DNA from 3 places in the Metapseudomonas boanensis genome. Region 2 is predicted to be linked to each of the others. Evidence: predicted binding sites of a transcription regulator. Region 2 holds the regulator's gene; each other region holds the start of a gene.
The links. Region 2 encodes sigma-54, which starts transcription at its own class of promoters, with help from an activator protein. Its sites were predicted from a motif close to ANTGGCATNNANNTTGCTNT; they were not measured.

Region 1 (3,273 bases), 1.3 Mb from region 2:
GCTGGATAAGCTGCTCTGGGCGGACCTTGTGATCTTCAACTTCCCGCTGTACTGGTTCTCAGTGCCGGCCATGCTCAAGGGCTGGATCGACCGCGTGCTGGTATCTGGCGTCTGCTACGGCGGCAAGCGCTTCTACGACCAGGGCGGCCTTGCCGGCAAGAAGGCGCTGGTGACCCTGACCCTGGGCGGGCGTGACCACATGTTCGGTGAAGGCGCCATCCATGGGCCGCTGGAGGACATGCTGCGTCCGCTGCTGCGCGGCACCCTGGCTTATGTCGGCATGGAAGTGCTGCCGCCCTTCGTGGCCTGGCACGTGCCTTACATCAGCTATGAGGCACGGCAGGACTTCCTGCGTAGCTACCAGGCACGCCTGCAAGGGCTGGAGCAGGACGTAGCGCTTGAGTTCCCGCGTCTGGAACAGTTCGACGAGCGGCTGTATCCGCTGCAGCGCCCGGCCCAATAAGGCGAGCTAGCCGTGGGGGCCACCTTCGAGCGGGGCGCTTGGTAGGGGAAAGGGGGAGGGCTGGTTCTTGCTCGCGAACCCAGCCCCGCATTCGCCAGCAAGTTGGCTCCTGCAAGCGTGGCGGGGCGGCGCCGATCTCCGTGCCGTAGGAGCGAGCTTGGCCGCGAACCCAGCCCCGCATTCGTCAGCAAGCTGGCCCCTGCAAGTGTGGCGGGTCGACGCCGATCACCGTGCCGTAGGAGCGAGCTTGGCCGCGAACCCAGCCCCGCATTCGCCAGCAAGCTGGCTCCTGCAAGCGTGGCGGGTCGGCGCTGATCTCCGTGCTGTAGGAGCGAGCTTGCTCGCGAACCCAGCCCCGCATTCGCCAGCAAGCTGGCTCCTACGAGCGTGGCGGGTCGGCGCCGATCTCCGTGCCGTAGGAGCGAGCTTGCTCGCGAACCCAGCCCCGCATTCGCCAGCAAGTTGGCTCCTGCAAGCGTGGCGGGTCGACGCCGATCTCCGTGCCGTAGGAGCGAGCTTGCTCGCGAACCCAGCCCCGCATTCGTCAGGAAGCTGGCTCCTGCAAGCGTGGCGGGTCGGCGCTGATCTCCGTGCCGTAGGAGCGAGCTTGCTCGCGAACCCAGCCCCGCATTCGTCAGCAAGCTGGCTCCTGCGGGGTGGGTTCATTAGCGAAGCGGTCTTCCTCTGAGCACCTTTGCCTTGCCAAGCGGCAATGCCGCCTGCCGCCTTTGCCGCCCCCTTGCCAACAGGCGGAACCGCTTTGCCGCTTTTGCCTTTGCTGCTACCGGGGTAACTTTCCAAGGTATTGAAAATAAAGGGAAAAAATAACTGGCACGGCCTTTGCTGACACTTTGGCAAGCAACCCAGCATTGCCACTGGCAAAGGTTACGGACCATGAGCATCAGTTTCGAAAAGGCACTCGGCATCCACCAGCAAGCCCTCAGCTTCCGCGCTCAGCGTGGCGAGGTGCTGGCCAATAACATCGCCAACGCCGATACCCCGAACTACAAGGCTCGTGATCTGGACTTCGCCAGCGTGCTCGCGCAGCAATCGCAGAAGACTGCTGGCGGCAGCTTCCAGGCCACTCGGACCAGCCAGCGCCACATCGCCGCTGAGGGCATCCAGATGGGCGAGGCCGCGCTGCAGTACCGCATTCCATTCCAGGCGTCGATCGATCAGAACACCGTCGATCCGCAGATCGAGCAGTCGAACTACACCGAGAATGCCATGCAATTCCAGGCCAGCTTCACCTTGCTCAACAGCAAGTTCAAAGGCCTGATCGGCGCCCTGCGCGGCGAATAACGGAGAGCCAAGCCATGTCCCTATCCAGCATCTTCAACATCGCCGGAACCGGCATGAGTGCCCAGAACACTCGGCTGAACACCATCTCCAGCAACATCGCCAACGCCGAGACGGTCTCCTCGAGCATCGACCAGACCTACCGTGCGCGCCATCCGGTGTTCGCCACCATGTTCCAGAACTCCATGGGCGGCACTGGCGACAGCGGTTCACTGTTCGCCGATCAGGATCAGTCCGGCAGCGGCGTGCAGGTGCTCGGCGTCATCGAAGACCAGGGCACGTTGACTCCGCGCTACGAGCCGAACCATCCGGCCGCCAATGCCGAAGGCTATGTCTACTACCCGAACGTCAATGTGGTCGAGGAGATGGCCGACATGATCTCCGCCAGTCGCGCCTTCCAGACCAACGCAGAAATGATGAACACCGCCAAGCAGATGATGCAGAAAGTGCTGACCCTGGGTCAGTAACCGAACCTGAGGGAACAGCATGAGTATCAGCACCGCCACGAGCGCGACCAACACCCAGTCGGTTCTCGACCAGTACAGCCTCAAGACCGAGACCAAGAGCAGCAAGGACCTTGGCAAGAACGAGTTCCTCGAACTGCTGGTCGCCCAGTTGAACAACCAGGACCCGCTGTCGCCTCAGGAAAACGGCGAGTTCATCGCCCAGCTGGCGCAGTTCAGCCAGGTGGAGGGCATCGAGAAGCTCAACTCCAGCATGGGGTCGTTGCTCTCCGGCTACCAGTCTTCCCAGGCGCTACAGGCGTCGTCGCTGGTCGGCCGCAAGGTCATTGTGCCCACCGAGAAAGCAGTGGTGGACACCAGCGAGACCTTCAAGGCCAGCGCCTCGCTGCCGGCCAGCAGCAGCAACGTCTGGGTCAATGTCTACGACACCAGCGGAAGTGTGGTGAACCGGATCAACCTGGGGCAGCAAAGCGCCGGCAGCGTCAGCTTCATGTGGGACGGCAAGGACTCGAGCGGGAATCTCATGCCACCGGGCACCTACAAGTTCGAGGCGCAAGCCCAATACGACGGTGAGACCAAGGGGCTCTACACCATGCTGCCGGCCAACGTCGACAGCGTCACCCTTGGCCAGAACGGCGGTGAGCTGATGCTCAACCTCGCGGGCATCGGCAGCGTCGGGCTGTCCAAGGTCCAGGTCATCGGTCAATAACTGCCGGCAGATTCGGCAAGGAGTTATCGAATGAGTTTCAACAATGGCCTGAGTGGCCTGCGATCGGCGAGTACGGATCTCAATATTACCGGCAACAATATTGCCAACGCGGGCACTGTCGGCTTCAAACAGTCGCGCGCGGAGTTCGCCAATATCTACGCGTCGTCCGTGCTGGGCGGCGGCAAGAACCCCCAAGGCAGTGGCTCGCTCTTGTCGAGCGTTTCCCAGCAGTTCAATCAGGGGAACATCAACTACACGCAGAATGCCCTCGACCTGGCCATCAACGGCAATGGCTTCTTCCAGGTCAGCAACAATGGGGCTCTGAGCTATACGCGGGC
Region 2 (3,273 bases):
AGCTGAGCGTTGCCGACAACATCATGGCAATCCTGGAAACCCGCAAGGACCTGGATCGCGCCTCCCGTCGCAAGGAACTGGAGAGCCTGCTCCAGGAATTCCACATCAGCCATATCCGCGACAACCTCGGGATGAGCCTGTCCGGCGGTGAGCGACGCCGGGTGGAAATCGCCCGAGCGCTGGCCACGGCCCCGAAGTTCATCTTGCTGGACGAGCCCTTCGCGGGAGTCGACCCAATCTCAGTGGGTGACATCAAGCAGATCATCCACCATCTCAAGGCCAAGGGAATTGGCGTGCTCATCACGGATCACAATGTCCGCGAGACTCTGGATATCTGCGAGACTGCGTATATCGTCAGCGATGGCCAGCTGATTGCCGAGGGTGATGCCGAAGCAATCCTGGCCAACCAGTTGGTGAAGGAAGTCTACCTGGGCCATGAATTCCGTCTGTAGCCCGACAACCGATCTGTAAGGACGGGTTGCGAGAGCTAGGAAAATCCTTCAAGGTCAGGCATATAATTTGCTTCCTGGTGGCGCTTCGGCGCCCTGTAGTGGATGGCGCGTGAGCGCCGGCGAATAAGGTGCTAAGCCCCCTGCCATGAAACCATCGCTAGTCCTAAAGATGGGCCAGCAGCTGACGATGACTCCGCAGCTGCAACAGGCCATCCGCCTACTCCAACTGTCCACCCTCGATCTGCAGCAGGAGATCCAGGAGGCGCTGGAATCCAATCCCATGCTGGAACGACAGGAGGATGGCGAAGATTTCGACACCTCCGACCCCATGGCTGAAGGCGAGCAACTGACCAACACCTCCACCCAGGAATCCAGCTTCCAGGAATCCAGCGTCGAGGCTAATGCCGAAGCTCTGGAAGACGGCGAATGGCATGAACGCATCCCGAGCGAACTGCCAGTCGACACTGCCTGGGAAGACGTCTACCAAACCAGCGCCAGCAGCCTGCCTAGCAACGACGACGATGAGTGGGACTTCACCTCCCGCACGTCTGTCGGCGAAAGCCTGCAAAGCCATCTGCTGTGGCAGCTGAACCTCGCTCCGATGTCGGATACCGACCGGCTGATTGCCGTCACGCTCATCGACTGCATCAACAACGATGGCTACCTGGAAGAGTCCCTTGCGGAGATTGCCGAAGCCTTTGACCCGGAACTCGAGATCGAACTCGACGAGATCGAAGTGGTGCTACACCGCATCCAGCAGTTCGAGCCCGCCGGCATCGGTGCCCGCGACCTGCGCGAATGCCTGCTGCTGCAACTGCGCCAACTGCCGCTGAACACCCCCTGGCTGAGCGAAGCGCAACGCCTTGCGGGCGACTACCTGGACCTGCTGGGCAATCGCGACTACAGCCAGCTGATGCGCCGCATGAAGGTCAAAGAGGATGAGCTGCGCCAGATCATCGAATTGATCCAGGGGCTCAACCCGCGCCCTGGCTCGCAGATCGAGGCCAGCGAACCGGAATACGTCGTTCCCGACGTCATCGTGCGCAAGCACAACGAGCGCTGGTTGGTGGAGTTGAACCAGGAAGCCGTGCCACGCCTGCGGGTCAACCCCCATTACGCAGGTTTCGTCCGCCGTGCAGACTCCAGCGCCGACAATACCTTCATGCGCAACCAGCTTCAGGAAGCCAGGTGGTTCATCAAGAGTCTGCAGAGCCGGAACGAAACCCTGATGAAGGTCGCCACGCAGATTGTCGAGCATCAGCGTGGGTTCCTCGAATACGGCGACGAGGCAATGAAGCCACTCGTGCTGCACGACATCGCCGAGGCGGTAGGGATGCACGAGTCGACGATCTCCCGGGTAACCACCCAGAAATACATGCACACACCGCGCGGAATCTACGAGCTGAAGTACTTCTTCTCCAGCCACGTAAGCACTTCCGAAGGCGGCGAGTGCTCATCCACAGCGATCCGCGCAATCCTCAAAAAGCTGGTCGCAGCGGAAAATCCGAAAAAGCCGTTGAGTGACAGCAAGATCGCTGGTTTACTGGAAGCACAGGGTATCCAAGTGGCGCGTCGCACAGTTGCCAAGTACCGCGAATCCCTTGGGATCGCGCCTTCCAGTGAACGGAAGCGACTGATGTGATGCAGAATTGAGCCACGCCAAAGTGTTCCGGTGGCAGGCCCGTTAGCCTGTCTCATATACACGGGCAATAAGGAGAAAGCGGTATGCAAGTCAACATCAGTGGACATCAACTGGATGTGACCGACGCCCTGCGCAACTATGTTGTCGAGAAGTTCGAACGACTGGAGCGCCACTTTGACCGCATCACCAATGTTCAGGTGATCATGCAGGTGGAGAAACTCAAGCAACAAATTGAAGCTACCCTTCACGTTGCCGGCGGCGAAGTCGTTGCCAACGCGGAGCACGAAGACATGTACGCCGCCATAGACCTGCTCACTGACAAACTTGATCGCCAACTGATCAAACACAAGGAAAAGCAGCTTCACCGCCAGCAGGGCGCCACGGCCCGCTGACCTTACCCTATGATCCGACTTGAGCAAATCCTGACCCCCGGCCGTTCCCTCGTGAACGTGCCGGGCGGCAGCAAGAAACGCGTCCTCGAACAGATTGCCAACCTGGTCGCTCGCGACCTTCCCGAACTCGATGGTCAGGACATCTTCGAAAGCCTGGTATCGCGGGAAAAGCTCGGCTCCACGGGCTTTGGTAACGGTATCGCCATCCCCCATTGTCGGCTGACCGGCTGCAACTCGCCGATCAGCGCAGTGTTGCGCCTGGACGCCCCCGTAGACTTCGATGCCATCGACGGCGCACCGGTGGATCTGCTGTTCGTATTGCTGGTTCCAGAAGCCGCTACCGATGAACACCTTGAATTGCTACGCCAGATCGCCAGCATGCTGGACCGCAGCGATGTTCGCGATCGCCTGCGCCATGCAACGGACAGCGCCGACCTGTACAAGGTAGTCGTGGACGTCCAGAGCGGACGCTAGGACTGTGCAATGCGCCTGATCATCGTCAGCGGCCGCTCCGGCTCGGGGAAGAGCACGGCTCTCCACGTGCTCGAAGACAACGGTTTTTATTGCATCGACAACCTGCCGGCAGGCCTCCTGCCCGAGCTTGCTGAGCGGGCGTTTCTGCACACTGAGCTGCTCGAGCCGAAAGTCGCCGTCTCGATCGATGCCCGCAACCTGCCGAGCCAGCTGAAACGCTTCCCCGAGTTGCTCGCTGAAGTCCGGTCGCGCTATATCCAGTGCGATGTTCTCTACCTAGACGCCGAAGACGAGGTACTGCTCAACCGTTTCT
Region 3 (3,273 bases), 2.4 Mb from region 2:
GCACCGATGTGGTGCTCGGCACCCGCTTTGCGAAGAAGCCGATCCACCTGCAAATTCCGGTGACCATCGCCGGGATGAGCTTCGGTGCCCTCTCGGCCAATGCCAAGGAGGCCTTGGGCCGTGGCGCCAGCATCGCTGGTACCAGCACCACCACGGGTGACGGCGGCATGACCCCGGAAGAGCGCGGCCAGTCGCAGCACCTGGTCTACCAGTACCTGCCGTCCCGCTACGGCATGAACCCCGACGATCTGCGCAAGGCCGACGCCATCGAGATCGTCCTCGGCCAGGGCGCCAAGCCGGGCGGCGGCGGCATGCTGCTGGGCATGAAGGTCACCGAGCGGGTGGCTGGCATGCGCACCCTGCCCATCGGCGTCGACCAGCGCAGCGCCTGCCGTCACCCGGACTGGACCGGCCCGGACGACCTGGCGATCAAGATCGCCGAGCTGCGCGAAATCACCGACTGGGAAAAGCCCATCTACGTGAAGATCGGCGCCAGCCGCCCGTACTACGACGTCAAGCTGGCGGTGAAGGCCGGTGCCGACGTGATCGTCCTCGACGGCATGCAGGGCGGCACCGCAGCCACCCAGGAAGTGTTCATCGAGCACGTGGGCATTCCGATCCTGCCCGCCATCCCGCAAGCGGTACAGGCTTTGCAAGAGATGGGCATGCATCGCCAGGTACAGCTGATCGTTTCTGGTGGTATTCGCAACGGCGCCGACGTGGCCAAGGCCATGGCCCTGGGGGCCGACGCAGTCGCCATCGGTACCGCTGCACTGGTGGCCCTGGGTGACAACCACCCGCGTCTGGATGAGGAACTGCGCAAGATCGGCTCGGCAGCCGGTTTCTATGACGACTGGCAGAACGGCCGCGACCCGGCGGGCATCACCACCCAGGATCCGGAACTGTCCAAGCGCCTGGACCCGGTGGAAGCCGGCCGCCGCCTGGCCAACTACCTGCGGGTGTTGGTACTGGAGGCCCAGACCATGGCGCGGGCGTGCGGCAAGTCTCACCTGCACAACCTCGATCCCGAGGACCTGGTGGCACTGACTGTGGAATCTGCCGCCATGGCCCGCGTGCCCCTGGCCGGCACCAGTTGGATTCCGGGTCAGGGCTACTGATCCCGAAGGCGGTAAACGAAGGTCGGCGAGCGATCGCCGGCCTTTTTCTTTTTTGTAATTGGATGGACTCGCCTGGGGTGGAAGTCGCTTTTCACTTCCACCGGCGGTGTTTCCGGTGGGCTCCGGACGTTGGGCCTCGCACAGCTCGGACCAACCTACGGCCGCTACGTGGCTTACCGGGTGGCGGGGCACCATTCAGGCGAGTGCATTGCTTTATTGATTGGCAGGAAAATCAAATTCGCACCAAGAAAATGCGTTCTCACTTGTCATCGCTGCTCATTGCCTCTCTACGCCGTGACATAAAGCGCTTTCTATTCAACGACTTAGCAGAAAGGCAGGCGCATGCTGTGGCCTTGGCAGGCCAATTGCTATGCCTAATGGGAAACAAAATTGCCCTATAGGAAGAAAGGTGCTGGCCCGGCCTCGTCTTCTTAGGGCGCTCGAACGTCGGTCCGTCTATCCGACAGCGGGCCGGCCGAAATCCTGTCGGTTTGGAGGCAACAGGCAATGATCCGGTTTTCACATGTGGGCCGCGGTATGTTGGGCCTTTCCCTTCTGTTGGGCAGTTTTGCGGTAAATGCGGAAGAAGCGGCACCTGTGATCAATAGTGGCGACACCGCGTTCGTCGCGCTCTGCTCGCTGGTGGTGCTGCTGATGACACTGCCGGGCCTGGCGCTGTTCTACGGCGGCATGGCGCGGACCAAGAACGTGCTGTCGATCCTCATGCAGGTGTTCTGCACCGCCTCGCTGATGTCGGTGCTGTTCGCCGTTTACGGCTACAGCCTGACGTTCACCGACGGCGGTTCGCTGCAGTCGGTGATCGGCGGCCTGGACAAGCTATTCATGGTCGGCGTCACCAAGGACACGGTTGTCGGCACCATCCCCGAGTACCTGTATTTCTTGTTCATGCTACTGTTCGCCGCCATCACCCCGGCGATCATCGTCGGTGCCTTCGCCGAGCGCATGAAGTTCGCCGCCGTCATGGTCTTCATGGCGGTCTGGCTGACCATCAACTACATCCCCATGGCGCACATGGCCTGGGGCGGTGGCTGGGTGTTCAACCTGGGCGTGCAGGACTTCGCCGGCGGAAATGTGGTGCACCTGAACGTCGGCATCGCCTCCCTGGTGGGCGCGTGGTTGCTGGGACGCCGTCGCGGCTTCGGCACCCCAGCGATCGCTCCGCACAACATGACCATGACCCTCACCGGTGGCTCGCTGCTGTGGGTGGGCTGGCTGGGCTTCTGCGGCGGCTGTGCCCTGGCTGCCAACGGTTTCGCCATGCTGGTGATGGTCAACACCATGCTCGCCAGCTGCGCCGGTGCGCTGGGCTGGATGCTGGTGGAGTGGCAGCACCGTGGTCGTCCAAGCCTGTTCGGCGCGGTATCCGGCGCCATTGCCGGCCTGGTTGCCATTACCCCGGCCTGCGGCTATGTCGGCCCCATGGGCTCCATCCTGCTGGGCCTGATTGCCGGTCCGGTGTGTGTCTGGTCGGTGGACAAGCTCAAGCCGATGATCGGCCTGGACGATGCCTTCGATGTGTTCGGCGTGCATGGCGTGGCCGGCATCCTCGGCGGCTTGCTGACCCCGGTGTTCGCCCTCACCGCCATCGGTGGCCAGGGCTTCCCCGAAGGCCGCGACCTGTTCGACCAATTGCTGGTCAACGGTGGCGCGATTCTGTTCAGCATCGGCTTCTCGGCCGTGACCAGCCTGATCGCCTTCAAGGTGGCTTCCGCGCTGTGCAGCGGGCTGCGGGTTGAGGAAGCGGCCGAGGTGGACGGGCTGGACCTCACCGCCCATGGCGAAGTCGGCTACAAGTATTCGAGCTGAGGACCGCGGCCATGAAACTTATTACCGCAATCATCAAACCCTTCCGCCTGGACGAGGTGCGCGAGGCGTTGACCGAGGCTGGCGTAAGCGGCGTGACCGTCACCGAGGTCAAGGGCTACGGCCGGCAGAAAGGCCACTCGGAAATCTACCGGGGCGCCGAGTACGTGGTGGAGCTGCTGCCCAAGATCAAGCTGGAAATCGTGGTCGGCGATGCGCTGTGCCAGGCTGCCATGGACGCCATTCTCAAGGCGGCCTACACCGGCAAGATCGGCGACGGCAAGTTGTTCGTCCTGGACCTGGAAAGCGTGGTGCGGATACGCACCGGGGA

Region 1: the regulator sigma-54 is predicted to act here: its motif matches at 1,291-1,310, upstream of flgB (flagellar basal body rod protein FlgB).
Region 3: the regulator sigma-54 is predicted to act here: its motif matches at 1,471-1,490, upstream of OXH74_RS14815 (ammonium transporter).

Annotation. Positions count from the first base shown of each region.
Region 1 is NZ_CP113889.1:5,175,640-5,178,912, reverse strand. Features, by position in the region: gene OXH74_RS24175 (NAD(P)H-dependent oxidoreductase) at 1-463, shown strand, start outside; gene flgB (flagellar basal body rod protein FlgB) at 1,358-1,765, shown strand; gene flgC (flagellar basal body rod protein FlgC) at 1,780-2,229, shown strand; gene flgD (flagellar hook assembly protein FlgD) at 2,249-2,935, shown strand; gene OXH74_RS24155 (flagellar hook protein FlgE) at 2,966-3,273, shown strand, end outside.
Region 2 is NZ_CP113889.1:767,516-770,788, forward strand. Features, by position in the region: gene lptB (LPS export ABC transporter ATP-binding protein) at 1-452, shown strand, start outside; gene OXH74_RS03585 (RNA polymerase factor sigma-54) at 598-2,094, shown strand; gene hpf (ribosome hibernation-promoting factor, HPF/YfiA family) at 2,178-2,486, shown strand; gene ptsN (PTS IIA-like nitrogen regulatory protein PtsN) at 2,496-2,960, shown strand; gene rapZ (RNase adapter RapZ) at 2,970-3,273, shown strand, end outside.
Region 3 is NZ_CP113889.1:3,199,360-3,202,632, forward strand. Features, by position in the region: gene OXH74_RS14810 (FMN-binding glutamate synthase family protein) at 1-1,118, shown strand, start outside; gene OXH74_RS14815 (ammonium transporter) at 1,626-2,945, shown strand; gene OXH74_RS14820 (P-II family nitrogen regulator) at 2,957-3,273, shown strand, end outside.